DNA from 2 places in the Methyloceanibacter sp. genome. Region 1 is predicted to be linked to the other one. Evidence: predicted binding sites of a transcription regulator. Region 1 holds the regulator's gene; the other holds the start of a gene.

The links. Region 1 encodes HrcA, which represses chaperone genes, less so after heat shock. Its sites were predicted from a motif close to GTTAGCACTCNCNNNNNGNGAGTGCTAAC; they were not measured.
Region 2: the regulator HrcA is predicted to act here: its motif matches at 10,800-10,828, upstream of groES (co-chaperone GroES).

The regions. Positions count from the first base shown of each region.
Region 1 is NZ_JBZMXT010000020.1:19,448-34,918, forward strand. Features, by position in the region: gene AC33YF_RS05765 (alpha-ketoglutarate-dependent dioxygenase AlkB family protein) at 1-162, shown strand, start outside; gene grpE (nucleotide exchange factor GrpE) at 178-846, opposite strand; gene hrcA (heat-inducible transcriptional repressor HrcA) at 987-2,075, opposite strand; gene olsB (l-ornithine N(alpha)-acyltransferase) at 2,142-3,029, opposite strand; partial or broken gene AC33YF_RS05785 (magnesium chelatase subunit ChlI family protein) at 3,307-3,522, opposite strand; gene AC33YF_RS05790 (2TM domain-containing protein) at 3,585-4,004, shown strand; gene gshB (glutathione synthase) at 4,001-4,948, opposite strand; gene AC33YF_RS05800 (YraN family protein) at 5,057-5,416, opposite strand; gene rsmI (16S rRNA (cytidine(1402)-2'-O)-methyltransferase) at 5,413-6,336, opposite strand; gene hemW (radical SAM family heme chaperone HemW) at 6,412-7,590, opposite strand; gene rdgB (RdgB/HAM1 family non-canonical purine NTP pyrophosphatase) at 7,565-8,194, opposite strand; gene rph (ribonuclease PH) at 8,205-8,921, opposite strand; gene mutS (DNA mismatch repair protein MutS) at 9,175-11,940, shown strand; gene AC33YF_RS05830 ([protein-PII] uridylyltransferase) at 11,968-14,748, shown strand; gene murJ (murein biosynthesis integral membrane protein MurJ) at 14,799-15,471, shown strand, end outside.
Region 2 is NZ_JBZMXT010000006.1:15,175-30,645, forward strand. Features, by position in the region: gene AC33YF_RS02515 (FAD-binding oxidoreductase) at 1-1,299, shown strand, start outside; gene glcE (glycolate oxidase subunit GlcE) at 1,296-2,531, shown strand; gene glcF (glycolate oxidase subunit GlcF) at 2,541-3,917, shown strand; gene hisS (histidine--tRNA ligase) at 3,995-5,554, shown strand; gene AC33YF_RS02535 (ATP phosphoribosyltransferase regulatory subunit) at 5,559-6,737, shown strand; gene hisG (ATP phosphoribosyltransferase) at 6,734-7,435, shown strand; gene AC33YF_RS02545 (SRPBCC family protein) at 7,495-7,941, shown strand; gene AC33YF_RS02550 (hypothetical protein) at 7,976-8,683, shown strand; gene groL (chaperonin GroEL) at 8,754-10,388, opposite strand; gene groES (co-chaperone GroES) at 10,479-10,766, opposite strand; gene AC33YF_RS02565 (EAL domain-containing protein) at 11,232-13,097, shown strand; gene AC33YF_RS02570 (hypothetical protein) at 13,158-13,460, opposite strand; gene AC33YF_RS02575 (TIGR01459 family HAD-type hydrolase) at 13,592-14,470, shown strand; gene AC33YF_RS02580 (response regulator) at 14,518-14,907, opposite strand; gene AC33YF_RS02585 (MaoC family dehydratase) at 15,088-15,471, shown strand, end outside.

The sequences.
Region 1 (15,471 bases):
ACGCGAAAGCTGGAACTCAGGTCCGGCGACGTTATTGTTCTCGAAGGCGCCGATCGGCTTGCCTATCACGGGATTGACCGCGTGTTGCCCGAAACGAGCGAACTGCTCGAAGAAGGCGGGCGCTTCAACCTCACGCTCCGTCGCGTGACCAAGCCCAACTAGCCAGTCTATCGAGGCCTAACCCTTGGCCGGCGAGTCATCATTGGCGGCACGGCCAGGTCCAAAGCCATTGCCTTGAGGCTCCTCCGCGCCTGCCTTTGGGGTTGGCGCTGGCTTTGGACCGCCTTTAGATACCGCCACCAGCGCAGGGCGCAAAACCCGGTCGCCGATTGTGAAACCCGCCTGCATAACCTGTACCACGGTGCCTTCAGGCACGTCGGTTGTCGGAACCTCGTACATGGCCTGCTGTTGGTTGGGATCAAATCGTTGCCCCATTGGCTCCAAACGCGTCACCCCATGCTTTTCCATCATCTTGAGGAGTTCGCGCTCCGTCAGCGCTACGCCCTCAAGGAAGCTCTTCAACGCCGGGTCCTTCCCGGCGGCCTCTTCCGGCACATGTTCGATCACGCGGCGCAGGTTGTCACCAATGGTGAGAACGTCCCGAGCAAAGTTCGATATCGCATAGCGCGCCGTGTCTTCCTTCTCCCGTTCAGTGCGGCGCCGCAGGTTCTCCATATCAGCCATGGTCCGCAGCAACTTGTCGCGCATGTCGGTGTTCTCAGCGAGAAGGGCCTCAAGGTCCCCAGTCACTTCGGCGCTCGCCTCGTTGCTCGCCATCGCCTCTGGTGAGCCCGGTTGCGCAGGCTGTTTGTCGTTGGGGCGTGGATCGGAAGGTTCGTCCGGCATCGCGTATCTCGGAGGTCAGAATTGATCGGATGAAGCCCGGATATCAACCGGGCGGGCATAAAAATCAAGAGAGATCGACGGAACCGGCCCGGAACGGCTGGTCATTCCGTCGACGGGCAGTCACAGGTGAGGCCGGCCGCCTATGGGGCAAGCCGTCCCAGAAGCCGGGCCGTGTAGTCGACCATCGGAATAATGCGGCCGTAGTTGAGCCGTGCCGGGCCGATCACGCCGAGGACCCCGACGATCCTTTGTTCAGAATCTTCGAACGGCGATACGATCAGAGCGGATCCCGATAACGAGAACAGATTGTTCTCGGAACCAATGAAGATACGGACGCCGTCGGCGCGCTCCGCGAGGCCCAGCAGTTGGATAAGCCCCTTCTTGGCGTCGAGGTCCTCAAAAAGCAACCGAACCCGCTCCAAGTCTTCCATCGCTTTGATGTCTTCGAGAAGGTGCGCGTGGCCGCAAACAATCAGGCTCTGCCGGTCGTTGGCGTCTACGGACCAAGTCGCCAGGCCGTCTGTTACCACTTGGGCAGTCAGCTCATCGAGCTGGGCACGACGCTCTTCGATCTCTGTCTCGACGCGCTTGCGTGCCTCTCCAAGCGTCATGCCGGTGATGCGCGCGTTCATGTAGTTGGTGGCGTCGTTCAGCGACGATGAAGGCAACCCCTCGGGAATCGCCACGATGCGGTTTTCGACATCTCCGTCTTCGCTCACCAATACCGCTAGGGCTTGGCCTTGACCGAGATTGACGAATTCAACGTGGCGCAGCGTCTTGCTTTGCTTTTCGGCGAGCACAACACCAGCGCAGCGTGATAGACCCGACAGCATTTCACCGGCTTCGGCGAGATAGTCGTCGATGCCGCGATGCCGACCGCTTGCGACCATGCGAGCTTCAATCTCGGTTCGCTCCGCTTCGGAAACGTCTCCGATCTCCAAAAGCCCGTCCACAAAGAGCCGTAAGCCGGTTTGCGTCGGTAGCCGACCAGCACTTGTATGCGGCGCGTAGATGAGACCGAGATGCTCGAGGTCGGACATGACGTTGCGAACGGAGGCCGGCGACAACGTCATCGGCAAGGCGCGACTCAGATTGCGCGACCCGACGGGTTCGCCTGTCTCCAGATATGTCTCAACGATTTGGCGAAAGATTTCTCGCGACCGCTCGTTGAGCTGACGAAGCCCGACAGAGGAATCCGCCTTGGCACCGTTAGTGTCTACATGTCCCATGCAGGAAACTTAGGAAGCGCTCCGCACGGCGTCAAACCGTGTTGACCACGGCGTTTCCCCCATCACTCAGTTGAGCGGCCCGAAATTCTGGGTAACGGGCGTGGGTAGTTCGTCCGGGGCGCCGAAATGTGCGAAGTAGCGCGAGTTGATATGCTCCACCGGCAAGATAATCAGAACATCGGTTGTCCCAAACTGTCGATCGATCACGGCCCCGTCGCCGATATAGGCCCCGAGCCGCATGTATCCCTTGATAAGCGGCGGCATCGCCTTCAGCGCGGTGCGCATATTCAGCGCTTCCTTCGGCATCATGTTGATATCGACGCGCAGATGGTCGTGCGCCGCGACACGCCATTCTTCCGGTGCTCGTGCGGTGTGATGCAGGAAACTGAGTGCCATCGCGTGCTGAACGGGGTCCACTCCTGGGAAGCTGGCGCAGCCGATCATTACATCGACCCGGTGCTGCCGAACGTAGGACCAGATGCCGTGCCACAGAAGCTCAACGGTTCTGCGATTCCGATAAGGCTTCAACACGCATGAGCGGCCGAGCTCCATAAAGCTAGCACCCGGTTTGGATTGAATTAGCGGGGCAATGTCGTATTCGCTCTGCGTGTAGAACCCGTCATGCACATCAGCGATATCCTGACGCAGCACGCGGTAGGTGCCCACCACATTGGGTCGTCGCCATCCTTTGCGGTTGGGATCGCCGTGGTCCAAGACCAGCAGATGGTCGAAGATGGGATCAAAAGCATCCTCGTCGCGTCGCGACAGCATCGCTAATGCGGTGGGCGTGGCGGCCATCTCCTCGTAAAAGACCTTGTAGCGAAGGCGCTGTGCTCGGCGAATTTCGCTCTTCTTGCGGGCGAGACGAACCTCAAGCGAGCCGATTCGGCCATAGACCGGTGCTGGCTGCGAACGTTCGCGAAGGCCGACTGCGAAACCAAGGCCTCTGCCCATGAGCGGGAGTGAGCCTGGGACGCCAGCCCGAAAATTTAAGCCGGGAAACTTCGCGCCAGGGAGGAACAGTTCTGCAAATCGTCCCGGAGTCGTTTTTGTCGGCATGGGTGTACCTACCTGACAACATTGGGGAACGTGCCGTGAGAGCTGAGTGGGCTCTCTATGGTTCGCAGGGCCTTCCGACCACTCCGATTCGGCCACATCTGAACCGCGTTAGCAAACCAATTCGAACCCTATATGACAGGCAGTGGATATTCGCAGACACCGGGCGAGCGCATCAGACCGCGAGCTCTGTGTGGCGCAGAGCTTCGCCTCGATAACTCAACGGTTCTGCCACGTGAATTCAGGCAACTGTCTCGGCTCCGTCCAAATCCGCCAAGGTGCGCGCAACCCGAAAGGTACGGTGATAACCGCGCGCGCTAGTTCCCAAAGTCCGAGCCGCGTCGCGCAAGAGCCCAAGCCCCTCTTTGTCGGGCGCCGCGACCTCCTTCAATCCCGACCTGCTTCAATAATGAAGGGCTCCGCAAATCCGTCCGATCGTGTTTCTCTCGCCTTATGCGAGTCGACTCAGCCAAGAGCGCTCTTCTGATCCACGCGGTCGCCTATATCGCGGTGATCGCGCTATGCGCCGCGTTCGCCCTGTCACACAGCCCCCCGCGCCAATGGTTCCTGTGGGTGGCCGCCGGTTGGGGCATTGGGCTCGCCGCCCATGCGCTGGCGGTCTGGCTTACGCAAGCGCGCCATAGCGTCCGCGTGCTCGCCGATCCGCGGGTCCGCGGTTTGGCAATCCATGCTTTCGTGTATGTGGCTTTCGTTGCCCTGCTTTTCGGCGTCAACATCGCGGCCGGCACGCATCATTGGTGGGCTGTCTGGGTTGCGCTAGGCTGGGGTGTCGGTGCTACGGTCCATGGCTGGGCTGCGCTTGTGAACAGGCGCCGTCCAACCCGTTCGTCGGAGCGCCGCAGCGAGCCTTAGCGCTCAGCGATCTTCTGCTCAGCCACATCCCAGATCATCGCGGCGATATCGTTGCCGCCGAACTCCTTGACCTGCCGTATCCCCGTTGGTGAGGTTACGTTGATCTCGGTGAGATAGTCGCCAATCACATCGATGCCAGTAAAAATCAGTCCACGTCGTTTAAGCTCCGACGAGAGCCGAGCACAGATCTCCTCTTCGCGTGGCGTTAGCGTTGTGGCTTTGGCGGTCCCGCCTACGTGCAAGTTCGAGCGCGTCTCGTCGGCCGCCGGAACCCTGTTGAGGGCCCCCGCGAATTCGCCATCGACCAAGATGATACGCTTGTCCCCAGCCCGCACCTCGGGGAGGTAGCGTTGCACCATGATGGGCTCTCGGAAGGTCTGTCCCAAGAGTTCGATCAGCGAGTTGAGGTTCGTGTCGCCCTCGGCGATCCGGAAGATCGCCGCGCCGCCGTTCCCATAAAGCGGTTTCACCACGATGTCCTTGTGTTCCTCGCGAAAGGCGCGGATTTCGTCTGGCGAACGGGTCACGAGCGTCGGCGGCATCAGATCGAGAAAATCGAGCACGAAGATCTTCTCGGGTGCGTTGCGGACAGAAGCCGGGTCGTTGACCACAACCGGTCTGGGTTGCAAGCGCTCAAGCAGGTGAGTCGTCGTGATGTAGGCCATGTCGAAGGGCGGATCCTGGCGGAGCTGCACCACGTCGAAGTCGGCAAGGTCGACGCTTCGTGGGTGCGCGAGCCGATAGTGGTCGCCGGGTTTGTCTTCGACCGTGAGGCTATGACCGAATGCAATCAGCCTGCCATTTTTCAGCGAGAGATTGGGAGGCGTGTAGTAGAACACGTCGTGGCCGCGCCGTTGAGCTTCCAAGAGAAGCGCGAAGGTCGAATCCCCATTGATGTCGATGAGCTCTATGGGGTCCATTTGAAACGCGACTTTGAGTGCCATGGTGTCCTGCGAGGTATTTGGCGGCCAGTTGCGGCGAAACTTGACCGTTAGGGAGCCGCATTTCAAGCATGACCATTTCAAGGGTGTTTGAACCGGCGTCTGGTGCCGTCAGATAGGGAACGCGTTCTTTACGTGGCGTGGCCAGGACCAAAGTGCACAAAGCACGACATCGAAGCCAATAGCGTAGTCGACGAAATGGGGGTGGCTCGATAGCCAATACTGAGCCGCGCGCATAATGCGCCGCTTCTGCTTCGCCGTTACCGCAAAGGCTGCACGCGCTTGTGTTTTCCGCCGTTTCACTTCCACGAATGCGAGGCGCTCCCCGTTTGTCGCGACGAGATCGACCTCGCCAACCGGCGAACGGTAGCGTCTTACAATAATGCGATAGCCTTTGAGACTGAATAGTATCGCGGCCAGCGTCTCGGCTAAGACACCGTCTCGGTATGCTCGGACCCGAGCCTTGCTCATGGCGTTCCGCGCTTTGTCAGAGAAAGCCCTAGCTCGTAGACTCGTGCCCGCTTTACTTGGTGTGCATCGGTCACTGCGCGAACGGCGTCGCGCAGGGTCATGGTTTCGAGTGCCGCCGAAAGGTCTGCAGCGAGCCGTGCATCGTCGACGTGCGTTGCTTCACTACGTGGTGGGGCGATTACGACGGCCACTTCACCTTTGACGGAGGAGTTCGCGATATCGGCGGCCAGTGACTCCAGCGTCCCGCAATAAAGGGTCTCGTGCAGCTTCGTAAGTTCGCGCGCGATCACCGCTTCGCGCGGTCCTAAGGCTTTGCCCATGTCAACAAGGCTCTTTGCAAGCCGCGGTGCCGTCTCAAAGAAGACGAGCGTCGTAGGCACGTCCTTGAAAGTGGCGAGGCGAATCATACGCTGGCCCGTTCGTGGCGGCAGGAACCCGCCGAACAAGAAAGAGTCGGTGGGGAGCCCTGCGCTCGTCAGCGCGGCGAGTGCCGCTGAAGGTCCGGGAATACTCGTTACAAGAAGCCCCGCATTGAGCGCCTCCCGTACAAGCTTGTATCCGGGGTCGGATACAAGAGGCGTTCCAGCATCGGATATGAGTGCTACCGCGTCGCCTGCTTCGATCTTTGCGAGCAGCTTTGGGCGCTCTCGTGCTGCGTTGTGGTCGTGGTAGGCCGTCAACTCCCTAGAGATGTTGTAGTGCGACAGCAGCTTGCGGGAGTGCCGCGTATCTTCGGCAGCGATTAGCTGTGCGCGCGCGAGAACCGCGAGCGCCCTCAGCGAGATGTCGGCGAGATTGCCAATCGGCGTCGCAACGACATAGAGGCCCGCCGCGAGCGGTCGGTCCAGCAGCTCGGCGAGTGCTTCACTTGTTCGGGCAACTGTTCTCGTTCTGGCTTCTGCACTGCCGTCGTCAGGCACAGGGTCTGTTTCCCTTGTCCGTCGCGATATCGGACGAATACGTTATGCGGATTCGGACGCGTGCGCACCCGTCGCTCAGGCGGCTAGCTCCACGATCATGCGCTCCAACACGAGCCGCCCTCGAACTGTCGCCATAAGGCGCGCTCCATCCCGAAGTAGCAAGCCGTCCTCAACAAGAGTGGTTATGCGCGTTTCATCAAGCGGCTCGCCTGCCAACGCCTCAAAGCGCGAAACATCGATGCCTTCGGTCAATCTTAAGGCCATCAGCAGATACTCCTCCGCCGCTTCGCGCTTTGTCAGCGCTTCATCGCTGACTAGCCCATGGCCGTGGACTTCGACGTGAGCTAGCCAGTCCTCCGGGAGTAGCAACGTGGAAAGGGCGCGTCTTGCGCCGTCCGTTGTGATACGCGCATGCGCGCCCGCACCGACGCCCACATAGTCGTGTCCATGCCAGTAGACGAGGTTGTGCCGGGACTCCGCGGTTCGCTTGGCATGATTGGAAACCTCGTAAGCGGGCAAGCCTGCCGCGTTGCAGAGCTCCTGGGTTGCAAGATACATGTCACGTGCTGTCTCGCCGTGGGGCACCCGCAAGCGCCCGGCTTCGTGAAGCGCGGCGAAGGGTGTTCCGTCCTCGATTGTCAGCTGGTACAGCGACAGATGATCGACGGCGAAGGAAAGCGCGCGGTTGAGCTCCATTCGCCAGTCCGCTAGCGACTGGCCTTCGCGGGCGTAAATCAGGTCGAACGAAATACGGTCAAAGGTCTCCCGCGCCAGGGCGAAGGCGGCCAATGCCTCTTCCGCCGTGTGCAACCGGCCCAGCGCCTTCAGGCTCCTATCGTCCAAGGCTTGGACTCCGAGCGACAGCCGGTTGACGCCTGCGGACGCGTAGCCGCGAAAGTTCCCCGCCTCCACGCTGGTGGGATTAGCCTCAAGGGTGATCTCCGCATCCTCATCGAGAGTCCAGTGCTCCGCGATCCTCTCGAGGATGGCGCCTGTTATGTGCGGCGACATGAGCGACGGCGTGCCGCCGCCAAAAAAGACGCTTGTGACTTCGCGACCCGGCGTGCGCTCCGCGAAATAGGCAAGCTCCTTTAGGTACGCAGCCAGGAACCGGTCTCCATCGATACCCCCATGGCGGACATGCGAGTTGAAGTCGCAATACGGACACTTGGCCGCGCAGAACGGCCAGTGCACATAAACGCCGAAAGGCTCCGCGGCAGTTGCGACGTCAGTCTGAAGCGCCGTCTTCGGCATAATTTGCTGCCATCAGCTGTTCGAAGGCCCGCATGCGATGCGATAGCTCGTTCTTGAGCGCCGGGTCCATCTCGCCAAATGTCTCTGTGTGTCCCTCCGGCACAAAGATCGGATCGTAGCCAAACCCTCGGTCTCCACGAGGGGGCCATTGGATGTGCCCGAACACGCGTCCCGTGTAGACGGCTTCGCCGCCGTCGGGGGCGGCAAGCGCGAGAGCGCAAGTAAAGTTGGCGCGACTGAAGGCACCGCCCGTCGCTTCGAGTGCCTCGTGCACCTTTTGCATAGCAAGTCCAAAGTCCTTCGTCGGCCCACCCCAACGCGCCGAATGAATGCCAGGATCGCCGCCGAGAGCCTCGACCTCTAGCCCGGAATCGTCCGAGAGGGCGAGCATGCCCGAGCCTTGCGCTGACGCATGGGCCTTGAGCAACGCGTTTTCCTCGAACGTGTCGCCGGTTTCCTCTGGTTCCGGAAGATCAAGGCTGCCTGCGGAGACGCAGACGATCCCATAGGGCTCGAACAGTTCGCCGAGTTCGCGAACCTTGCCCTCGTTGTGGCTGGCAATAACGATTTTCGAGCCACGATGCAGGACGCTCGATCCGAGCACGGTCGCCTCCTTAGGCAATGGTCATTTTTTGTAGCTCGACCAATTCGGCGATGCCGGCCCGCGCGAGCCCCATCAACTGATCGAACTGCTCAAGGCTGAACGGTTCGGTCTCGGCCGTGCCTTGCACCTCGACGATGCCGCCCGCGCCGGTCATGACGAAATTAGCGTCCGCGTCGGCTTCTGAGTCCTCGGCGTAGTCGAGATCAAGCACCGCCTCGCCGCCATACAGGCCGCAGGACACCGCGGCGACGTGGTCGCGCAGGACATCGCCTTTGATCATGTCGCGCGCCTCCATCCAGGCCAGTGCGTCATGCAACGCGACCCAGGCGCCCGTAATCGAGGCTGTTCGGGTGCCCCCATCGGCCTGAAGAACATCGCAATCGACGACAATCTGCTTCTCGGCAATGCCTGCGAGATTGGTCACGGCACGCAAAGACCGGCCAATCAAGCGCTGAATTTCCTGGGTCCGCCCAGACTGCTTCCCGGCGGCGGCTTCTCGGCGGGTGCGGTCGTGCGTGGAGCGCGGCAGCATGCCGTACTCCGCCGTCACCCAGCCGCGCCCCGACCCTTTCAGCCAAGGTGGAACGGACTCGGCAACCGATGCGGTACACAGGACGTGGGTCTCGCCGAAGCGAACTAGGCAGGAGCCTTCTGCGTGACGCGAAGCAGCGCGTTCGAGGCTCACAGGGCGCAATGCGTCGGGTGCACGGTTTGACGGGCGTGTTATGGCGGCTCTCCTCAAGAGAAAGGAATTAAGGCCGCGCACCCTAGAGGACACCGAAACGCGCGGAAAGCCCTTTAGCCAAATGTACGCAGCGAGAACCCTTGTCTGCCCCGCGGTAAGGAATCGGGACTGTTGCGATCGCCTGGCGCGGCGAAGTCCTGAGCTTGCACGGAGCAGCGGGCGTTACGGGTGTTCTTGCAACCTGGGATGAAGAGGTTGCAGTGCCGCTCAAATGGGCGTTCATTCACAGACGGCCATGAAGTCGGACACGCCCTCAACAACTGTGGATACACACTTGACCGCGACTAGCGGCAAAACGAAGCTGTTCCGCGCGCCGGAAGGCGCAACGCCAATGATGGCACAGTATCTCGAGATCAAGGCCGCCAACGCCGACAGCCTGCTGTTTTATCGCATGGGCGATTTCTACGAGATGTTTTTTGAGGACGCCTCGGTCGCTTCGCGTGCGCTCGGGATCGCACTCACAAAACGCGGCAAACATCTCGGCGTGGACATCCCCATGTGCGGCGTTCCCGTCCATGCCGCCGACGATTACCTGCAGAAACTGATTTCTCTCGGCCATCGCGTCGCCGTTTGTGAACAGACCGAGGACCCAGCCGAGGCCAAGAAGCGCGGTTCGAAAGCCGTCGTTCGACGTGATGTCGTACGGCTCGTTACACCAGGTACGTTGACCGAGGAAACGTTGCTCGATGCACGTGCGCATAACTTCCTCACCGCCCTATTCCGAGCGCCGCAAACGGACGGCGCCGAGCGGCGCTTCGCAATGGCCTCGATCGATATCTCCACCGGCGAACTGATTACGGCAATGTGCGAGTGCACAAATGTTGCCGGCGAGCTCGCGCGCATCAGCCCCGGCGAGGTGCTCGTTGGCGAAGACCTCGCGGGCGACGCCGACATCCGCAAGTACATTGACCAATCCGGTGCAGCAATGACCCCATGTCCGCGCGCTCATTTTGATTCGACGCGTGGCGAGCGCGCCCTCAAGGACCGGCTTGGTGTGGCCACGCTCGATGCGTTTGGCGCATTTTCCCGCGCTGAGCTCGCGGCGCTTGCTGGGCTCCTCACTTACGTGGAACTCACACAAGTTGGCCGGACGCCGCTCTTGCGCCCACCCCGCAGAGAGACCGCTGATCAGTTGCTGCTGATCGACGCCGCGACGCGCGCCAATCTTGAGCTGGTCCGCTCGAACCAGGGGACGCGAGCAGGCAGTTTGCTTGCGGCGATTGATAGAACGGTCACAGCAGCAGGCGCTCGAGAACTTGCAAGTCGCTTATCAAGTCCGCTCACGGACGGCTCGGCAGTCAACGCCCGCCTGGATGCTGTCGGGTATCTGGCCGACGAACCGCGTTTGCGACAGGACTTGCGAACTTGCTTAAAAGCTGCGCCCGATCTCGCCCGCGCGCTAAGCCGTATTGCCTTCGAAAGAGGCGCGCCCCGTGATCTCGGTACGGTCGGTGCTGCAATCAATGTGGCACACGACCTCGCGGCCCGACTGCTCAGTGCTGGCGAAGCGTTGGGATTGCCAAGAGAGCTGATGGGTATTGCCGAGCGGTTGGCGCAAGCACCGGCGGAGGTCGCTAAATCTATGGAGGCTGCGCTTGCCGACGAACTGCCGGCGAACGGCCGAGATGGGGGCTTTGTGCGCGAGGGCTACAATGCCGCTCTCGATGAGCTGCGTGCCCTGCGCGATAGCAGCAGGAAAGTCATCGCGGGCCTGCAGGCGACCTACGCGGGGGCCACGGGGGTCAAGGCACTTAAGGTTCGGCACAACAATGTGCTTGGCTACTTCGTCGAGGTAACAGCGCCCCACGCGCCTACCCTGATGGGCCCGCCTCATTCAGAGACGTTTATACACCGCCAGACCATGGCAAACGCCACACGCTTCTCGACGACGGAACTCGCCGAGCTTGAGTCGAAAATCACGACCGCCGCCGATCGTGCTTTGGCGCTTGAATTGGAAGTCTTCGCTGAGTTGACCGGCGAAGTGTTGGCGGCGGAGAGCGATCTGTCCGCGGCGAGTGCCGCGCTAGCCGAGCTCGATCACTATGCCGCGCTCGCGGAGGTCTCGGTAGAGCAGCGCTACGTACGCCCTGAAGTCGACGACAGCGCCCTCTTTTCGATTGAGGAGGGGCGCCACCCCATGGTCGAGCAGACCTTGCGGCGCGAGCAGGCCAGCGAATTCATTGGCAACGACTGCAGCTTGTGCGGCGGCGAGGACAACCGAAGCGGAAGCCCCAGCACGCTTGTCGTCACGGGGCCGAACATGGGAGGCAAGTCAACCTTCTTGCGCCAAAACGCATTGATCGTGGTCTTGGCCCAAATCGGCTCATTTGTGCCCGCAAAGTCCGCCCATATTGGGCTCGTCGATCGGCTTTTTAGCCGGGTCGGCGCCTCGGATGACCTCGCACGGGGCCGGTCTACCTTCATGGTCGAAATGGTGGAGACGGCGGCCATCCTAAATCAGGCGACGCCGCGCTCATTCGTGGTTCTCGATGAGATTGGACGCGGTACAGCCACATTCGACGGGCTGAGCATTGCCTGGGCTGCGCTTGAATATCTTCATGAGATCAATCGATCGCGTGTCTTGTTCGCAACGCACTACCACGAGCTTACGGCGCTCGCGGATCGGCTGCCCCATGCGGCCAATGCAACTGTCGAAGTCAAGGAGTGGCGGGAGGAGGTCGTGTTTTTGTACCGCGTGAAAATGGGCGCCGCGGACCGATCCTATGGCATCCACGTGGCCAAGCTCGCAGGGTTGCCAGCGGCCGTGCTGGACCGCGCCGACGCTGTGTTAAGCGAGCTGGAAAGGGCTGATGGGCGCCCAAAGCCAGCAGATCTCGCGGGCGACCTACCGCTGTTTCAAGCAGCCGGGGCACAAAACCAGGACGCATCGCCGTCTAAGCTCGAACAGGCGTTGCGTGAACTCAATCCGGATGCGATGACGCCGAAAGAGGCCAGCGATGCACTATATAGGCTTCGGGCGCTGTTAGAGGACGATGCCTAGCACCGGGATGTGGTAAGGTTCTGCCGTATGGATCAAGCAGTTAACAAGAACGCGCCCTATCTGGATTTTGCCTTGTTGCGCGAGCAGGCGGACGATATGGCTCTCGCGCATGCCGGCCAGGATACGCAGATGCGTGCGGCTCTCGTCGAATTTCTCAAGCCGCGTGTAGAAGAAGCCCGTGTACTGGCCAAAGCCCAACTTGAGGAAGACGGGGACGGCCGCGCCTGCGCCGCGGGTCTTTCGGCCTTTCAGGACGAACTGATCAGGCTCGCCTACTATGTCACTACACAGCATGTCTATCGCGCGGAGAATCCCTCGACCGCAGAACGCATGGCTGTCGTCGCTCAAGGCGGATATGGACGGGGGTTGCTGGCTCCGGGGTCGGACATAGACCTTTTGTTCCTGCTGCCATACAAGCAGACCGCTTGGGGCGAGAGCGTCGCCGAGTTCATTCTTTACGTGCTGTGGGACCTCGGCTTTACGGTGGGACATGCGGCGCGCAACATCAGCCAATGTGTGCGACTCAGCACCGCCGATATGACGATCCGCACCGCGCTCCTCGACTCACGGCTTCTCCTAGGAGACGAAAAACTTTTCGCCGAGTATCTTCATCGCTTCCGGCGCGAAGTTCTAGACGTGGATGCGCGCGCGTTTGTGGAAGCAAAGCTCGCGGAGCAACATGCGCGTCACTCGCGTGCCGGCGAGTCACGCTATCTCGTCGAGCCGAATGTCAAAGAGGGAATGGGAGGTCTACGCGACCTGCATACGCTGCACTGGCTCGCGAAGCACATTTATCCCGATCATGCGGAAGACGAATTCGTCGAGGCGGGTGTGTTTACGCCCAGCGAGTATGCGAGTTTCCGACGATGCGAGTTTTTCCTTTGGACAGTGCGCTGTCATTTGCACTTTCTCACCGGTCGTGAAGAAGACCGCCTGAGTTTCGATCTTCAGCGGGCTATGGCAGACCGGCTGGGCTATCGCGATCGCGCTGGCTTGAACGGTGTCGAGCGCTTCATGAAGCACTATTTCATGATCGCGTTGGAGGTTGGGCAGCTAACCAGAATTGTTTGCACGGCGCTTGAGTTGAAGCAGCTCAAGTCTGTTCCGTCATTGGGCAAGTTGCTTTCGCCGTTCGATTGGCGCCGCCGCGCCAAGCTTCGCCGCACTTCGGATTTCCGCATCGATACCGGTCGAATCTCGACCGTGTCGGCTGACGCATTCAAGGCGGACCCAGTGAACTTCATTCGGCTATTCGTGGTCGTCGATGAGAGCCAGGCTGCATTGTCGCCCCAGGTACTTCGCCAGATCAGGGCAAATTTCCGCTACATCGACGAGAACTTGCGCAACGACCCGACTGCTAACAAGCTGTTCTTGAAGCTCCTGACATCGGGCCGCGACAAGGAAACGATCTTGCGCAAAATGACCGAAGCAGGCGTGCTTGGCCGCTTCATCCCCGAATGGGGACGGGTCGTGTCGATGATGCAGTTCAACATGTATCATCACTTCACCGTCAACGAGCATCTGGTGCGCACGATTGGGTATCTCGACGCGCTCGAGCGCGGTCAGTTTTCAGCCGAACATCCACTCTCCAGCGAGGTCATCAAGACCATCGACAACCGTCGCGCGCTGTATGTTGCGGCGCTGCTTCACGATGTCGCCAAGGGTCGGGACGAAGATCATTCTGTTGTCGGCGCCCGGATCGCCAAGGAGCTGGGTCCACGGTTTGGACTGACGTCGTCCGAAACGGAGACGGCAGCCTGGTTGATTGAGCAACACCTCACCATGAGTCTTTTTGCGCAAAGCCGCGACCTCAATGACCCCAAGACCATTAGGGATTTCGCGGCGATCGTTCAAAGCCGGGAGCGCCTAAAGCTGCTCCTAGTTCTGACGGTCTGCGACATCGCCGCCGTTGGACCTGGGACGTGGACCGGCTGGAAGGGGCAGTTGTTGCGAACGCTCTATTATGAGGTCGAGCCGCTGCTCGGGGGCGGCCATACCGAACTCACTCGATCCCAAAGGTTGCAGTGCGCCCAATCAGCCTTGCGAGAAAGACTGGCCGACTGGTCGGACGCAGAGTTCGATGAGTTTGTCGGCCGTCACTACCCCGCTTACTGGATCCGCACCGACCTCGATGTAATCGCTGAACATGCAGAACTTATGCGGTCGGCAGAGCAGCAGAAAAGTGGGATCGTCACCCATATCTCGACGGATGCGTTCCGAGGAGTCACGCAGCTAACGCTTCTCGCGCCGAACCATCCTTGGCTGCTCGCGATGGTCGCGGGCGCCTGTACCGGAGCGGGCGTTAACATTGTGGATGCGCAGATTTCGACCACGCGAGATGGCATGGCGCTCGACACAATTCATATTCAGCGCGAGTTCGACCACGCGGAGGATGAGGAACGGCGCGCCCGTAAAATTGCATCATCGATCGAGCGCATGCTCCTAGGCGAGGCGGACGTGGTTGATGTGATCAAAGCCAAGATTCTTAGTAGAGCGCGCCTGTCGGCTTTCTCGGTCCAGCCACAGGTTATCATCGACAACACGCTGTCCGACGCGCTCACCGTTATCGAGATCAACGCACTCGATCGGCCTGGCTTGCTCTACGAAGTCACGCGGGAGATATCCAATCTCAATCTCGATATCGCCTCGGCTCATATCGCCACGTTCGGGGAAAAGGCCGTGGACGTCTTTTACGTGACGGACCTCACAGGCAAGAAGATTGCGAGTTCGAGCCGCGAGGCCCTCATCAGAGAGCGGTTGACCCGGGTGCTTGTGGAAACGCAAGAGCCTGAGCTTGAGGTTTCTTGACCCGTGGCCCCAGCCGCAGTTAAGTCGCGTATTCAAATCGGGCATCTTCAATGAAACTCTATCGTGGGTTCGCCACAGTCGGCGGTATGACCGTTATCAGCCGTCTACTGGGCTTTGTGCGCGACATTCTCATCGCTGCCGTGCTTGGTGCATCGGCCATATCGGATGCGTTCTTCGTCGCGCTACGCGTGCCGAACATGTTCCGGCGTATTTTTGCGGAGGGTGCGTTCAACGCGGCCTTCATTCCGCTCTATACGAAAAAGCTCCATGAAGCCGGCGAAGAGGCCGCGAAGGAGTACGCGGCGCGTGCCCTCGCCGGCCTATCAGCCCTCCTGGTGCTGTTGGTTGTCCTTGCAATAATCGCGGCTCCTTGGCTCGTTATGCTGCTCGCGCCTGGATTTGCCGAGGATCCAGACAAGTTCAGTTTGACAGTGCTACTCGTCCGCATAGCGATGCCCTACCTCCTCTTTATGTCGTGGGTTGCTCTGTACACGGGACTCCTCAATACACTCGGCAAGTTCGCCGCTGCTGCGTTTGCGCCGAGCATTCTCAACTTCGTCTTGATCACCGTGTTGCTTGGCCTGATTGCAACGGGGCATGGTCAGGACTCCGTCGCCGGTATAGCCATGGCGTGGGGTGTTGCGGTCTCAGGCTTCCTACAGGTCTGCATCGTGGTTTTTGCCGCTTTCCGGGCGGGCCTTCGATTGAGGTTGGCAAAGCCCG
Region 2 (15,471 bases), on a different contig from region 1:
GTGCCGCGCGGGGCGGGTACCTCGTTGTGCGGCGGCGCTACGCCGTTGGAAGACTCCATCGTTCTCTGCCTATCGCGTATGAGCAAAGTCCTGGAGATCGACACAGCCAACCGGGTCGCGCGCGTAGAGGCTGGCGTCACCAATCTTGCGATTACCCAGGCCGCCTCTGCCCAGGGCTTCTTCTATGCACCCGACCCGTCCAGCCAGATCGCCTGCACAGTCGGCGGCAACATCGCGACGAATTCCGGTGGAGCGCATTGCCTCAAATACGGAGTCACGGTCAACAACCTGCTCGCCGTGCGCATGGTTATGATTGATGGTGAGATCGTCGAATTCGGCGGGTCCCATCTTGATGCACCTAACTACGATTTTCTGCCCCTCATAACGGGCTCCGAAGGACAGCTGGGTGTCGTGACGGAGGCAACTGTCCGACTGCTTGCAGCGCCGGAGGGCGCGCGACCGGTGCTGATAGGCTTCGACTCCACCAGGGACGCCGCCTCCTGCGTTGCCGCGATTATCGGCTCAGGCATCCTCCCGGTGGCAATCGAATTCATGGACAGGCCGGCAATCCATGTTTGTGAACACTTTGTGCCTGCGGGCTACCCTCTCGATGCCGAAGCGGCGCTGATTGTCGAAGTTGAGGGGTCCGAAGATGAGATCGAGTATCTCTTGGAGAAGATCGAGGATATTGCGCAGGACCATAATCCGACCAGCATGAAGCGGAGCCAGTCCACTGAAGAGAGCGCTCTGATATGGAAGGGCCGCAAGGCGGCCTTCGGTGCGATCGGGCAAATCTCCGACTACATGTGTATGGACGGAGTCATTCCGCTGGCGGCGTTGCCGGAGGCCCTGGATGGCGTCAGCCTGATATGTCGTAAATACCGTTTCGACGTAGCCAATATCTTCCACGCAGGAGACGGCAATCTTCATCCCCTGATACTTTACGATGCCAACGACCCCGGTCAGCTTGAGCGGGCTGAGCTTTGTGGCGCTGAGATTTTGAAGCTTTGTGTCGAACTCGGCGGATGCCTCACAGGCGAACACGGTGTGGGCATCGAGAAGCGAGAGTTGATGTATGAACAGTATACAGACGAGGATATCGACCAGCAGGTTCGAATTAAGGAAGAACTGGACCCGGCCTGGCTTTTGAATCCGGGTAAAGTGTTTCCAATTCTCGGGCGCGATGCTGTGAAGCCGAGTCTGGAGCTGACTCGTCTTGACGCGGCTTCGGATGGCCTGCCTCCGGAGGATGACCTCTCGGACGACATACAGACTGTTGAAAGCGAGGGTCGGCTGTGACCGCCCATATGCGCCTTGGGTTCTATGCTCCGGAAACGGAGGATGAGCTGTCGCAGCTTGTAATCCAAGCCGCGGAATCGCGGACGCCGCTTGAGATTATGGGCAAAGGCACCAAGCGCGAGCTAGGTCACGTGGTTCGGGCGGGCGCGATCGTCAGCACCGAGAATATGAAGGGTATAAGCCTTTATGAGCCTACTGAGCTTGTCGTTGTAGCCAAGGCGGGCACGCCCTTGACCGAAATCGAGGCGGCTCTTGCAGAGAATGACCAGGAGCTTGCGTGTGAGCCTGTCGATCTCGCGCCGGTGCTCGGTTACAGCCCAGGCGATGGCACCTTTGGGGGCCTTGTTGCTTCGAACATTTCCGGCAGCCGCCGCATTCTGAAGGGTGCGGTACGCGATCACGTTCTTGGCCTTACGGCGGTGAACGGACGCGGCGAAATCGTAAAGTCAGGCGGCCGAGTCATGAAGAACGTCACCGGCTACGACGTGGCCCGCACACTTGTGGGATCCTGGGGCACGCTGGCCGTGATGTGCGAGATTGCCATGAAAGTACAACCTGCACAGAGAGATACGCGGACGCTTATCTTTTATGGGCTCGCAGACTACGCTGCCGTCGAAGCCCTCTGCCTGGCCATGGGAACGCCCTATGAGGTTTCAGGGACGGTGCATCTCCAGGGACCGCTGGCCGCAAGGTTGTCGGATACCGAGCTTGCAGGGAATGGCAGCGCTTTAACCGCTATACGAGTCGAAAGCTTTCCGGCCTCGGCGAGATACCGGACAAGCCGATTGCGCCAGGCTCTGCTGGCGTACGATCCGTCAGTCGAACTTGAGAGCGAACGCAGCCGGGCCTTTTGGAGAGACATTCGGTCTCTGAAAGTGTTTCAAGACACAAAATACCCGCTTTGGCGTGTCTCAACATCCCCCAGCAAAGCCGCGACGCTTGTGAGCAATCTCGCGCGCAAGATCGATGTTCGTGTTGCCTATGATTGGTCGGGCGGTCTCATGTGGATTGAAACACCATCTTTGACTGACGCCGCGGCAGTCGATATCCGTCGTCAGCTTGCGGAGTTTGGTGGACATGCCACGTTGATGAGAGCGGACAAGACAATTCGCGACGGGACGGATGTGTTTCAGCCTCTTGAGCGGCCGCACGATGCCCTAGCGGCAAAACTGAAGCATGCCTTCGATCCCATGGGGCTGTTCAATCCGGGCCGCATTTACCGGCAGATGTAACGATACACGATGCAAACGAATTTCAATCCGCTTCAGCTTGACGACCCGACGATTGCGCGCGCCGACGAAATTCTGCGCCGCTGCGTTCATTGTGGGCTGTGTACGGCGACTTGCCCGACTTATGTCCTGACAAGCGATGAGCGCGACAGTCCGCGCGGGCGCATTTATCTCATGAAGCAGATGTTTGAATCGCGCGATGTGCCAGCGACGACCGTACACCACATCGACCGCTGTCTGTCGTGTCTCGGCTGCATGACGGCTTGCCCAAGTGGCGTCAACTATATGCACCTCGTCGATCTAGCGCGGACCCGCATCGAACAACGCGGTCACCGCAGCCCAAATAAGAGCACGATGCGCGCCTTCTTGAGCCGGGTCTTGCCCTATCCAAGCCGCTTCAAGGCGATGCTGGTCTTGGGGTGGTTTGCTCGACCGTTCCGCGACCTGATCCGCAAGATCGGCATGAAACGTATCGCGGCGGCGTTGGATCTAGTCCCCCCCGATGCGCTGAAGCTTAAGATCCTCCGACCACGGTCGGCCTATAACCCAAAGTCGCCCCAGCCCAAGCGTGTGGCCATCATGTTGGGCTGCGTTCAAGAGGTGCTCGCCCCGCAGATCAACAAGGCGGCGATTCGCCTTCTGCGTCGGCACGGCGTGGACGTGATGGTGGTTAAGGACGAGGGGTGTTGCGGCGCGCTCCCGCACCATTTGGGCCGTGACGAGCAGGCACGCAGCCTCGCACGGCGGAATATCGATGCGCTGACAGCGGTAATGCGCGAGCGACTCCTGGATGCCATCATCCCGACGGCAAGTGGTTGTGGCACGATGCTCAAAGACTATGGCAATCTACTCGAGCGCGACCACGGGTATGCAGAACGCGCAGAATATGTGGCGGGGCTGGCGCGCGACGCGACAGAGTTCTTAAACGAGATTTCGCTCAATCCGCCCGTCATGTGGACGGGACTGAAAGTGGCTTATCACTCTGCCTGCTCCTTGGGGCACGGGCAGAAGCTCGATCAGTTGCCGCGACAGCTCCTGGAGCAAGCAGGCTATACCCTGACGGAGATTCCAGAGGGGCATCTATGTTGCGGCTCTGCAGGAACCTACAACATTGTAGAGCCGGAGCTGTCCGGGGAACTTCGAGACCGCAAAGTCAAGAACATCGAATCCATCGCGCCCGATGTTATTGTTACGGGCAATATCGGTTGCATGACCCAAATCAAGTCAGGGACGGACATCCCAATCGTCCATACCGTGGAGATGCTCGATTGGGCGACGGGTGGCCCATGCCCGCCGGCATTGTCTAAGTTGCGCCGAAGCGCCCATCCCATCGAAGCGCTGGTTGAGATGGCCAAGGTCTCGGCCAAGGAAAAAGCCCTAGCCGATTAAGGTGCGGTTGCTTGCTGGCTGGCAGGTGATGGGCTAGAACGCGGCGGCTAGAGCCATTGGAAACAGCCGCATCCCTCATGAGTAAGAAAGCCGATAAGCCCGGGCAGGGTTCAGAGAGCACTCGTCCCCGCGACTCTCGTCCCGAAGCGCGCTTGCCGAAAGGCCTCCAGGACTCTGCGGCACAAGAGATTCGCGCGACCGAGGCGATGCTCGGGACGATCAAATCCGTGTTCGAACTCTACGGATTTGAGCCATTGTCGACGCCGGCGATTGAGTACACCGATGCGCTCGGGAAGTTTCTGCCCGACCAAGATCGCCCAAACGCGGGCGTCTTTTCGTTTCAGGACGACGACGATCAATGGCTATCGCTGCGCTATGACTTGACCGCGCCGCTAGCCCGCTACTTTGCCGAGAACTTTCGGCAGCTTCCAAAGCCCTTCCGCCGCTATCAGACGGGCCTCGTCTGGCGCAACGAGAAGCCGGGGCCAGGCCGCTTTCGCCAGTTCATGCAGTTCGATGCGGACACAGTCGGCGCGCCGTCATTCGCCGCAGATGCCGAGCTTTGCATGCTCGCGGCCGATACTATGGAAGCGCTTGGCGTGCCGCGTGGCGACTATGTGGTGAAGGTCAACAGCCGCAAGGTGCTCGACGGGGTAATGGAGGCAATCGGACTTCAGGGAGAAGCGTATGCCTCTAAACGCTTGATCGCATTCAGGGCGATGGACAAGCTTGATCGGTTGGGAATTGACGGAGTTCGAGACCTGCTTGGACCAGGTCGAAAAGATGAAAGTGGTGACTTCACTAAAGGCGCGCTTTTAACTGACGACCAGATTGATGCTATTGTTGCGGTCCTTAAGTCCACGGACTTCAAGTCGCTTGGACCGATTCTCGACCAGATCACTATGAACTCGGGCGGGGTTCCTGACGAACACGGCGGATTGGCGCACCTCCCGTATGAGGACGCGCTGAATGAGATGATTGAGCAGGTGGAGCGACCGGTCCGGTTAGCAGGCTACGGTCCTGATCGCATTTGCTTCGATCCGTCCATCGTCCGAGGCCTTGAGTATTACACGGGCCCTGTTTTCGAGACCGAGCTGACCTCGACCATCAAGGATGAACGTGGGCAGGAGATCCGGCTCGGTTCGGTCATGAGCGGCGGTCGTTATGACGGCCTCGTGGAGCGTTTCACGGGCGAGCGTGTGCCAGCGACCGGCATCTCGGTCGGCGTGTCGCGACTTCTTTTCGGGCTTCAGCTTCTCGGCAAGTACAAGGGCGATGACGTTCCCGGGCCGGTGGTCGTGTTGGTTTTCGACAAAGACCGCCTCAGCGACTATCAGCGAATGGTTCAGACGCTTCGTGATGCAGACATTCGTGCAGAACTATATCTCGGGTCGTCTGGTATGAAGGCGCAGATGAAGTACGCCGACAAGCGCGGCGGCCCTTGCGTTGTCCTTCAAGGTGGCGACGAAAAGGAACGCGACGAAGTTCAGATCAAGGATCTGAAGCTCGGCGCCACACTCACGGCGATTGAAGATCGCGATGAGTACCTGAAGAAACAGGCAGAGGCTCAGTTTGCTGTGCCGGAGGCCGAACTCGTCGCCGGCGTGCGCAAAGTCCTCGATCGATACAAGGCGTAACGTCATGACCGCCGAGCCCGCCAAAGCATTCGAGGCCCTGGAGGGCCAGGCGCGCGATCTCGTGGCGCTGTTCGGTGAGGCGGGGTACGAGTTCGTTGCCCCTGCAATCATACAACCCGCAAGCGTTTTCCTAGATCAGATCGGCGAGCAGGTCCGAGCCCGCTCTTATGTCTTCACCGATCTTGCAGGCGAAGAACTGTGCTTACGCCCCGACCTCACAGTGCCCGTCTCGCGTCTGTACCTGGAGCGCCACCCACGCGCGGACGAGGAAGCCCGTTATTGCTACAATGGCCCCGCGTTCCGCTTTCAGCCGCTCGGCCCTAGTGCTGTACACCCGCGGGAGTTTCGCCAAGCGGGTGTCGAGTGTTTCGGTGCGCGAGAGAAGGCTGCCGCCGATGTTGAAGTCCTCTTGCTCGCCGTGGAAGCGGTACGAAGCGCGGGTCTGTCTGAATACAAGGTCTGCTTTGGAGACATTGCTCTCTTCTATGCGTTGATCGATGCGTTGGATCTGCCAGAGCGCTGGCGGCTTAAGCTCCGGCACTATTTCTGGCGCCCGCCGAGTTTCCATTCGCTTGTGGATCGGCTGGCGAAAGGCGAGCGCGTTGAGCCTGACCGTATCCTGTCGGCGCTCGGCGAGAAACTTGCCGGCAAGAGCCAGAAGGAAGCGGAGGATATCGTCTCCACCTATCTTGAGGCACAAGGGGTCCCGATTTCGGGTAACAGGAGCCTTCGGGAGATCGCCGCCCGCCTGCGCGATAAGGCGGCCGATCTCTATGCAGATACGCTGCCGAGAGAAGTCGCAACTGTCATCGAGTACTATCTCGGCGTGGACGCGCCGCCGCGCGAAGCTGTCGACAAAGTTGCCATGATCGCGCACGGCGCCGGGCTCGATATCGATGCCGCTCTGTATGCTGTTGCCGGCCGTTTCGATTTGCTGGAACAGCAGGGCGTCGACTTGTCCAATGCCATCTTCACAACGGAGTTCGGCCGCAAGCTTGAGTACTATTCCGGCCTGGTCTTTCAGATCGAGGCGCCGGGCATGGACCAAACCGAGCCTGTGGCTGGCGGGGGTCGATACGACAACTTGTTGAGCGCACTTGGTGCGCCACACCCGGTGCCGGCCGTTGGTGCTGCCATTCACACCGAGCGCCTATTGGCCGCCGTGGGAAGGACGCCGTCATGAGCGCGCCATCGCTTGTCATAGCAGTCCCTTCAAAAGGACGGCTCAAAGAGAAGGCCGCGAGCCTGTTCAAGGCTGCCGGTTTTCAGCTTCGCGTGAAGGGACACGAGCGCGGCTATCGCGGCCAGCTCGAAGGATTGCCGGATGTGGAGGTGGAGTACACATCCGCTGCGGAAATCGTACACCAACTGCGCTCAGGCCGCGTGCATCTCGGCATTACGGGCGAGGATCTTGTGCGCGAAAGCGTGCACGACGTGGAGAGTCATGTCGAGTTCCTCACGCCTCTGAACTTCGGCCACGCCGACGTCATTGTGGCTGTGCCGCAATGCTGGCTCGACGTATCGCGAATGGCAGACCTGGAGGATGTGGCCGAGCAGTTTGCCCGTGGCCACGGCCGGGGACTGCGTGTCGCCACCAAATACATGAATCTCACACGGCGGTTCTTCGCGCAGAAGGGCGTCACGGGGTACCGTATTGTCGAAAGCGTTGGGGCGACGGAGGCGACGCCGACGATCGGTACGTCCGAGCTCATTGTCGACATCACCAGCACCGGCACGACGTTGAAGGCAAACAATCTGAAAGTTCTTGAGGACGGTCTGATTCTGAAATCGCAGGCGCATCTCTTAGCGGCGAAGCGTGCAATTTGGGACGGCCGGGCCAATGAGCTCAGGTCGGCGATCTTCGCGGCGCTGTCGACTTAATCACGTTTTCGTTGGAGTGCCTGGCAGCATGCCAAGGGGGCGGCTACGCTTCGTCGGTCATGCAGATCACGTTCGAAAATCAGATCACCGCGCCGGTGCCCGTCGCTTGGTCTTTTCTGTACGACGATACCAAATTGCCGCTTTGGATGACGGAAGTGGTCGATATCTCTTACCCTGACGGTCGGAACAGCGAAGATCCCGTCGGCACGCGCTTCCGTCAGACGTTGAAGGAGGGCGGGCATGAGAAGACATATGACGGATTGATCACGGCATATGATCCCGAGCGTTTGCTCGGCGTGCGTTTAACGGATGGCCGGTTCGGCGTCGACGTGCGCTACAAGCTAGCTCCGACTGAACGAGGAACACAGCTCGACTACACGGCCGACCTTACCTTGCAGTCGCTGCTCGCGAAGGTCCTCGGCTTTCTATTCAAGCCGCTGACCATGAGTATTCTCAGGCGCCAAATGGCCAATCTAAAGCGCGTCGCCGAGCAGGCTGCGTCGTGAGCATTCTGCATCGCTACGAAAGGTGGGTCTTCTGATGCTTCGTATTCTTGCAGCCAGCGTCATTGTTTTCGCAACAACCGCTATAGCCGCGGCCGCGCCCGCGCGTATCGTGATCCTCACAAGCGCCGAAGCGGCAGATGACTGGCGGCTCTGCGAAGTCGGGAGTCAGCGAGCGCAGGGGCTGCGCTACAACTACCTCGGAGACAAAGCCGCGAAGTCGTTCTTTTCCGAAGAGGCGCCGCCTGCGTATTTCTTTGCTGTAACGCCCACGACAGTTGCCACGGCAACGCCCGCCTCTTGGAGCTGGCGCAAGCCGATCATTAACTATTCAGTGCTGCCACAAAGCGACCCGAAGAAGCTCGAGGAAGCATTGCACGCCCGTACGCGCGAGGCCGCAGGCAACATCCTCAACAATCCCGCGCTCAGGGATAAGACGATCGTGATGGTTTGGGACCGCCGGCACATCGCCGATCCCGAGTACGAGGCGAGATTCGAGCGGGAGGCCGCGGTGACACTCCGACAGCTGTTTCGCCTCGACATTCTACCGGGCGTGCCGCTCGAGTGGCCCGCAGACAATAACGACTACTTTTGGATTATCGATTTTCCGAAGAACTCTAACGTCCCACTCAAGTTCGAGATGGTGAAGCAGGACTTTGGAAAGTCGTTCCCAAAAGTGCCGGCCAATGAGTGGGGCGAGTCGTCGAACCTGCCCGCTGATAGTGGTTGTCGAGCCACGCGCTAACTTCGCTTAGACGAAAAAAGGGCCGCCCCATCGGGACGGCCCTTTCGTTTCTTAACCTCGATGGCGTGGACTACATCATGCCCATGCCGTCCATGCCGCCCGGAGGCATTGGCATGGGCTCATCCTTCTTCGGTGTCTCGGCAACGCCGGCCTCCGTCGTGATGAGAAGTCCCGCGACGGACGCCGCATCCTGCAGCGCGGTGCGGACGACCTTGGCGGGGTCAATGATGCCTTTGGCGATCAGATCGACATAGGTATCGTTTTGGGCGTCGTAGCCGAAGGTCGGCGACTTCTGCTCGATAACCTTCCCGACAACGATAGAGCCTTCGACACCCGCATTCTCGGCGATCTGTCGAATTGGTGCCTGGAGCGCGCGGCGAACGATGTTGACGCCGGCTTCCTGGTCGTCGTTCTCTCCTTTGGCCTTCAACGACTTTGACGCATGAAGCAGAGCGACGCCGCCGCCGGGCACAATGCCTTCCTCGACGGCTGCGCGGGTTGCGTTCAGCGCATCGTCAACGCGGTCCTTCTTTTCCTTCACTTCAATCTCGGTGGCGCCGCCGACCTTGATCACCGCAACACCGCCTGCCAGCTTAGCGAGACGCTCTTGCAGCTTTTCACGGTCGTAGTCCGACGTGGTGTCTTCGATCTGTTGACGGATTTGAGACACGCGTGCCTCGATAGCGTCCTTCTTGCCGCCGCCACGAACAATAGTCGTATCGTCCTTGGTGATGCTGACGCGCTTGGCCTTGCCCAGCATGTCGACTGTGACGTTTTCAAGCTTGATCCCCAAATCCTCGGAAATCATTTCACCACCGGTCAGGATGGCGATGTCCTGCAACATCGCCTTCCGGCGATCGCCGAAGCCTGGCGCCTTTACAGCCGCGACCTTCAGACCACCGCGCAGCTTGTTGACCACCAGTGTGGCGAGCGCTTCACCTTCGACGTCTTCGGCGATGATGAGAAGCGGACGGCCCGACTGCACAACCGACTCAAGCAGCGGCAGCATGGCCTGTAACCCCGATAGCTTCTTTTCGTAAATGAGAATGTATGGGTTCTCGAGTTCCGTCGTCATCTTCTCGGCATTTGTGACGAAGTAGGGCGAGATGTAGCCACGATCGAACTGCATGCCTTCGACAACCTCGAGCTCGGAGTCCAAGCTCTTGGCTTCCTCGACGGTGATGACACCCTCATTCCCAACTCTCTTCATCGCCTGGGCGATCATGTCGCCAATGGCTTTCTCGCCATTGGCAGAGATGGTGCCGACCTGCGCGATTTCCGAGGAGCCCGAGACTTCTTGCGACTTCTTCTGGATGGTGCCGACGACCTCGGCGACGGCCTTGTCGATTCCGCGCTTGAGATCCATTGGGTTCATCCCCGCGGCTACCGCCTTCAAGCCTTCACGCACGATCGCCTGGGCAAGAACGGTCGCCGTTGTCGTGCCGTCACCAGCCGTCTCGTTTGTTTTGGACGCGACTTCCTTAAGCATCTGCGCGCCCATGTTCTCGAACTTGTCCTCGAGCTCGATCTCCTTGGCCACGGTGACACCGTCTTTGGTGGTGCGTGGGGCGCCGAACGACTTGTCCAGGATAACGTTGCGGCCCTTGGGGCCCAGCGTCACCTTCACAGCGTCAGCAAGCACATCGACACCCTTGAGCATGCGCTCACGGGCCTCGGCGGCAAATACAACGTCTTTTGCTGCCATTGAACTACTCTCCGTTCTGGATCAATCCTCCGCGGCGCCGACTCATCGGCGTTTCCGCAAGTGGACCAACTAATTTGATTGGGTCTTGGGTTAGCTAAGAACGCCCATGATGTCCGACTCCTTCATGATGAGAAGGTCATCGCCATCGATCTTGACTTCGGTTCCCGACCACTTGCCGAACAGCACTTTGTCGCCCTTCTTGACGTCAAGGGGGTGCACTTTGCCATCGTCACCGATGGCGCCGGGGCCTGCTGCGACGACTTTGCCGGTCTGCGGCTTCTCTGCCGCCGTATCCGGAATGATGATCCCGCCTTTGGTCTTTTGCTCTTCCTCAAGCCGCTTGACCACCACGCGGTCATGCAAGGGACGGAATTTCATGACTATACGCTCCTATCCTCTGGAAATGTGCGAATTAGCACTCAGGCCTCCCGAGTGCCAGCGGTTCCGCTTGTACGCAGGCCTCTGTCACGCGTCAAGGCACGCAAAGTCTGTTGTGCGCAAGGATTTGCACAAGACTTACGCCCCTCCTGGCGTCAGCCGCTAGCCGACCAGATAGGGGCTCTGCCGACCGGTTGCAATGTGATCCTTATAGCGACCTGTGACGCGGGACAGCCTTTGTGCCGCTGCCGCGCGCGTTCCGCATTTGCACAATGCGGGCGAGTCTCCTAGGGGCGCAGCAGCCAATTTGATGTTGCTTTGCAATAGCCTCTCACTCATGCTTTTTTAGTTGGGGGCGCATGAGAAGCCAGGACCGACCGGAACGCCGAGGCCATCTCTTCGTTGGAATCTTGTCCGGTTGAGCGGGTTTTGACGGCATCCCGTGCCGCTTGAGGAGGGCCCGCAATGCTCAATGTGATCGTTCTCGTGGCAATGGCCGTGACGGCGGCTGCCTTTGGCGCCGGCCTGACCATGCAGGCCGGATTGCCGCTGCTGCCGGTTCTTATCGGCGCCACCGCCTTGTTCTTGGTGATGGCGACGACGTTTCTGCGCGGTGGACGTGGCGGCGGGGCCGTTAGTAGTGACCGCCTTGATGATCTGGAGCAGGCGCTAGAGGTGATCGACATCGACCTCCAGCGTCTCGATCGCGTTGAAGACGGGATGACCCGGGTCAATGCGCTGAACGATAAAGTCGAAAAGCTCGATAAGCACGTGGCGAGCGGCGCGGGCTCCGCGGATCTCCAGCAGGTTTACGATCGGATTGAGACGGTTCGTGCGGAAGTGACGAATGAGAGCCGTGCGCAGCGCCAAAAAATCATCAACGACCTGGGCGCCTTGGAAAATCTTATCGCCCAGACGGTCGGTCGTGCACCGGCAGCCGCTGCTGTCGCGGCGCCCGCAATGGCGGCAATGACTGCTGCAGATAGGGAGCCGGAACTCGAGCCGGCGTCTCCCACCCTTTTCGAGCCAGCGCCCGTGGAAGAACCTGAGCTCGTGATCGAACCTGAGGCCGAGCCCGAACAGATCGCCGAGCTGGAACCGGAGCTCATCGCCGAGCCTGAAGCAGAGGTTATTGCGGAGCCGGAAGCGGAGTTGGTCGTTGAACGCGAAGTCGTTGCTGAAGTTTCTGAAAACGCCGCGGAAAGCGTGGTCGAGCCCACGTCGCAAGAGCCATCACAGCCCGAGCAGGACGAGGCCGCCGAAATCGAGACCGCCGAGGCAGAAGAACTCGTCGATGTCATGGAAGCCGCCGATGCCGAAATCAGCGCCGAGCTCGACGAGGGCGACGGTGTAGACAAACCTGATTCCGAAGCCATCAACGATCCGGGTGCTGAAACCAGCCTTAAGGAGGGCTCGCTGGCTGCGGCGCTTGCTGGTGTGCAGGCCGAGGCAGGGTTGGAGCTAGCACCTGAGCCGGAGTCTGCATCTGAACCAGAATCTGCGCCTGAGCCAGAGCCTCAACCGGAAGAAGACTCTGATGCGACAGAGTATGACTTCGCGGATGAGGATGATGATGACGCGATGCTTGAGATCATTCGACATGGTATCGAGCAGGGCAGGGTAGACCTCTATTTGCAGCCCACGCTGACACTGCCTGGGCGCAAGGTTCGCTTCTTCGAAGGCCTGACACGCATCCGCAAAAGCGACGGCGAGATCGTTATGCCTGGCGATTACATGCCGGTGGCGAAGCGTTCGGCGCTGATGCCGCTAATCGACAACGTGCTGGTCGTCCGTGCTGTTCAGGTTTTGCGGCGTCTTGGCCCCGACGCGCCGATCGAACGCGTCTTCGCCAATATCTCCATGCACTCGCTGTTGGATGTCGACTATTTCCCTGAACTGGTCGAATTCATGGAAGAGAACGCCGGTTTAAGCGAACGCTTGGTTTTCGAGATCAACCAGGCCGAGATGCAAGGGCTGAGCGAAAAGGAACTTAGCTGTCTCGATCCATTGAGCGCTCTGGGCTTCGGTTTCTGCCTCGACAACGTCGTCGATCTGGAGGCAGGCTTGGACGGGTTGGCCGATCGTAATTTCCGGTTCGTAAAAATCAGCGCGGCCGAATTCTTGGAAGGACCTGGACGCAAAGCCGCCGAGCTCAAGCGGCGCCTCGATTCCGCGGGCGTCCAACTGATTATCGAGAAGGTCGAGAATGAGGGCGACGTTGCGACCCTCGTCGACCAGGGCATAGCGCTCGCCCAAGGCCATCTGTTCGCTGAACCAGCGCCCATGAACGCAGCGCTCTCTCGCGAGCTCTCGAATGCTGGCGCGAGCTAGCATCTAGAGCGCGTCGGCATTCCGGTGCGACGGAGATGCGACGGCACTACTGCGACCCGCTTATTCACCTGTCTCCAGGTCGCGCTTCAATTCTTCGTCTTCCACGTCGTCGCCATCGGTAATTGCGCGATCTGGCACCGGGATCATCTCCCCTCCAGATTTGGTCTTCGGGACCTCGTCAGGCTCCAGGTCCTTCTCGATAGCGCTGTCTTCCTCATCCATGATCGGCACAACCAGTGACAGACCGGACACAGCGGGCTGCGGCCCGAAAGCCAGGGCCGAGCTGCCGGAGAGCGCGAAAACACCAAGCCCCCCTGTGGCGACAAATCCTGCAATCAACACGGTCCGATTAAAACGGAACATCTGACTCTCCTTGCGGTGGTTGGTTGTTTCCTCAGGGCAAGCATAGCACTGGCGCGTCAATGGTTGGAGCGCTTCGACAGGCCGCATCCGCAATCCTTGACCCGCAGGCGCCAAGCCTCTAACCGAGCGCTATGGACGCTTCTCTAAAGATTCCCGTGATCGACTCCATTCGCGAAATTGGCGGCAGCCGCCGAGCCTGGTTCGTCGATATCTGGGGTGTCATGCACAATGGGCGCGATGCCTTCACAGATGCTTCCGTTGCGACCCGGGCTTTTCGGGATAGCGGCGGCGTGGTCGTGCTGCTCTCCAATTCGCCGCGGCCGAGTCCGGCTCTGCAGGACCAGCTGCGCCTTATCGGCGTTCCGGACGACGCTTATGACGCCACCGTGTCATCGGGCGACCTGACGCGTCACGAGCTGGGTAAGCACAAGGACGCACGCGTCTTCCATCTCGGTCCGGCCCGTGATTTGCCGATCTTCGATCAGGCGGCGGTGTCGTTGACGAGCCCGGAGGAGGCGGAGCTGATCGTGTGCTCCGGTCTGTTTGACGACCAGGTCGAGACGCCGGAGGACTATGTGGACCTGCTGTCGAGCCTTGCTGCGCGCAACCTGCCGATGATCTGCGCCAACCCGGACCACAAAGTCGAAAGCGGCCATCGTCTCATCTACTGCGCGGGCGCTCTTGCCGCAGCCTATGAGAGCCTGGGTGGGGACGTCATCTATGCGGGCAAGCCGCATTTGCCGGTCTATGAATTGGCCTTCGAGACCGCTTCTCAAATAGCTGCGGCCCGCGGCGAAACGATTACGAAATCCGACGTTCTGGCAATTGGCGACGGCGCCAAGACCGACATCATTGGCGCAGGCGTTTTCGGCGTGCCGTCTGTCTTCGTGGCAAGCAAGCTCCATGCGCCCGACGAAAGCGTCGGGCTCCTAGACTCCGAGCACTTGGCGGCACTCTTTGCGGAGGAGCCAAGCCCGCCGATCGCGGCAACCCATGGGCTGCGGTGGTAGGTCAAACATGCTGATCGAGCTAAACTGCGCGGCCGTTCGCTTTGGGGCTAGGATCGTGCGTCGAAAGCGGATTCAATCTTCGACTTCAAAGCGCCCGCGTTGAACGGCTTCAGGAGATAGTCGTCCACGCCGGCGCGCTTCGCGGCGACTTCGTGTTCGGACGTGCCGTCTGCCGTGACCATGATGAAAGGTGTGCGAGACAGATCGCCATCCGCGCGGACCTCCCGCAAGAGATCGTAGCCGGTCATCGGTTCCATATTCCAATCGGAGATGATGAGGCCGTAATGCCGTTCGCGCATCATTTCGAGCGCCTCGCCTCCGTCGCTTGCGCCGTCCACGTCGATGAAACCGAGCTGTCTGAGGCAGTTGCGGATGATCCGGAGCATCATGTTGTAGTCGTCGACGACCAGCACAGGCATATTGAAATCGAGGGCCATTGCCGTCCTCCGTCAGCCTGGATCAAGCCTAGGAACTATCGATTAAGAATGTATTAAGCTACTGTTTTTCATAAACTTTCTTTGGATTCTGTCTGTCGGTCGAGACGTATTGCGGTGCGGCAAGGCCTTCGCTATTTTGCGCCCCTCTTAAGAACACCGACACCGCAGGGAGTACATCGAATGAGCCTCGATCACGGCTATTATCTGGAAGATTTGTCCCCCGGAATGGAGGCTAGTGTCTCCAAGACCGTGACGAACGAGGACATTACAAAGTTTGCGGAGCTCTCTGGCGACATCAATCCCGTTCACCTGAACGAGGAGTTTGCGGCCGGAACGATCTTCAAGAAGCGCATCGCGCACGGCTTCCTGACCGGCTCTTTGTTCTCGACGGTGCTTGGCACCAAGCTGCCAGGGCCCGGTTGTGTGTATATGTCTCAGACCATGAAATTCAAAGGTCCCGTCTTCATTGGTGATGAACTCGTCGCCACCTGCACCGTGACCAATGTGGATACGGAAAAGGGGCGCGTCTCCTTCGATTGTGTCTGTGCGGCTAACGGGAAGCCC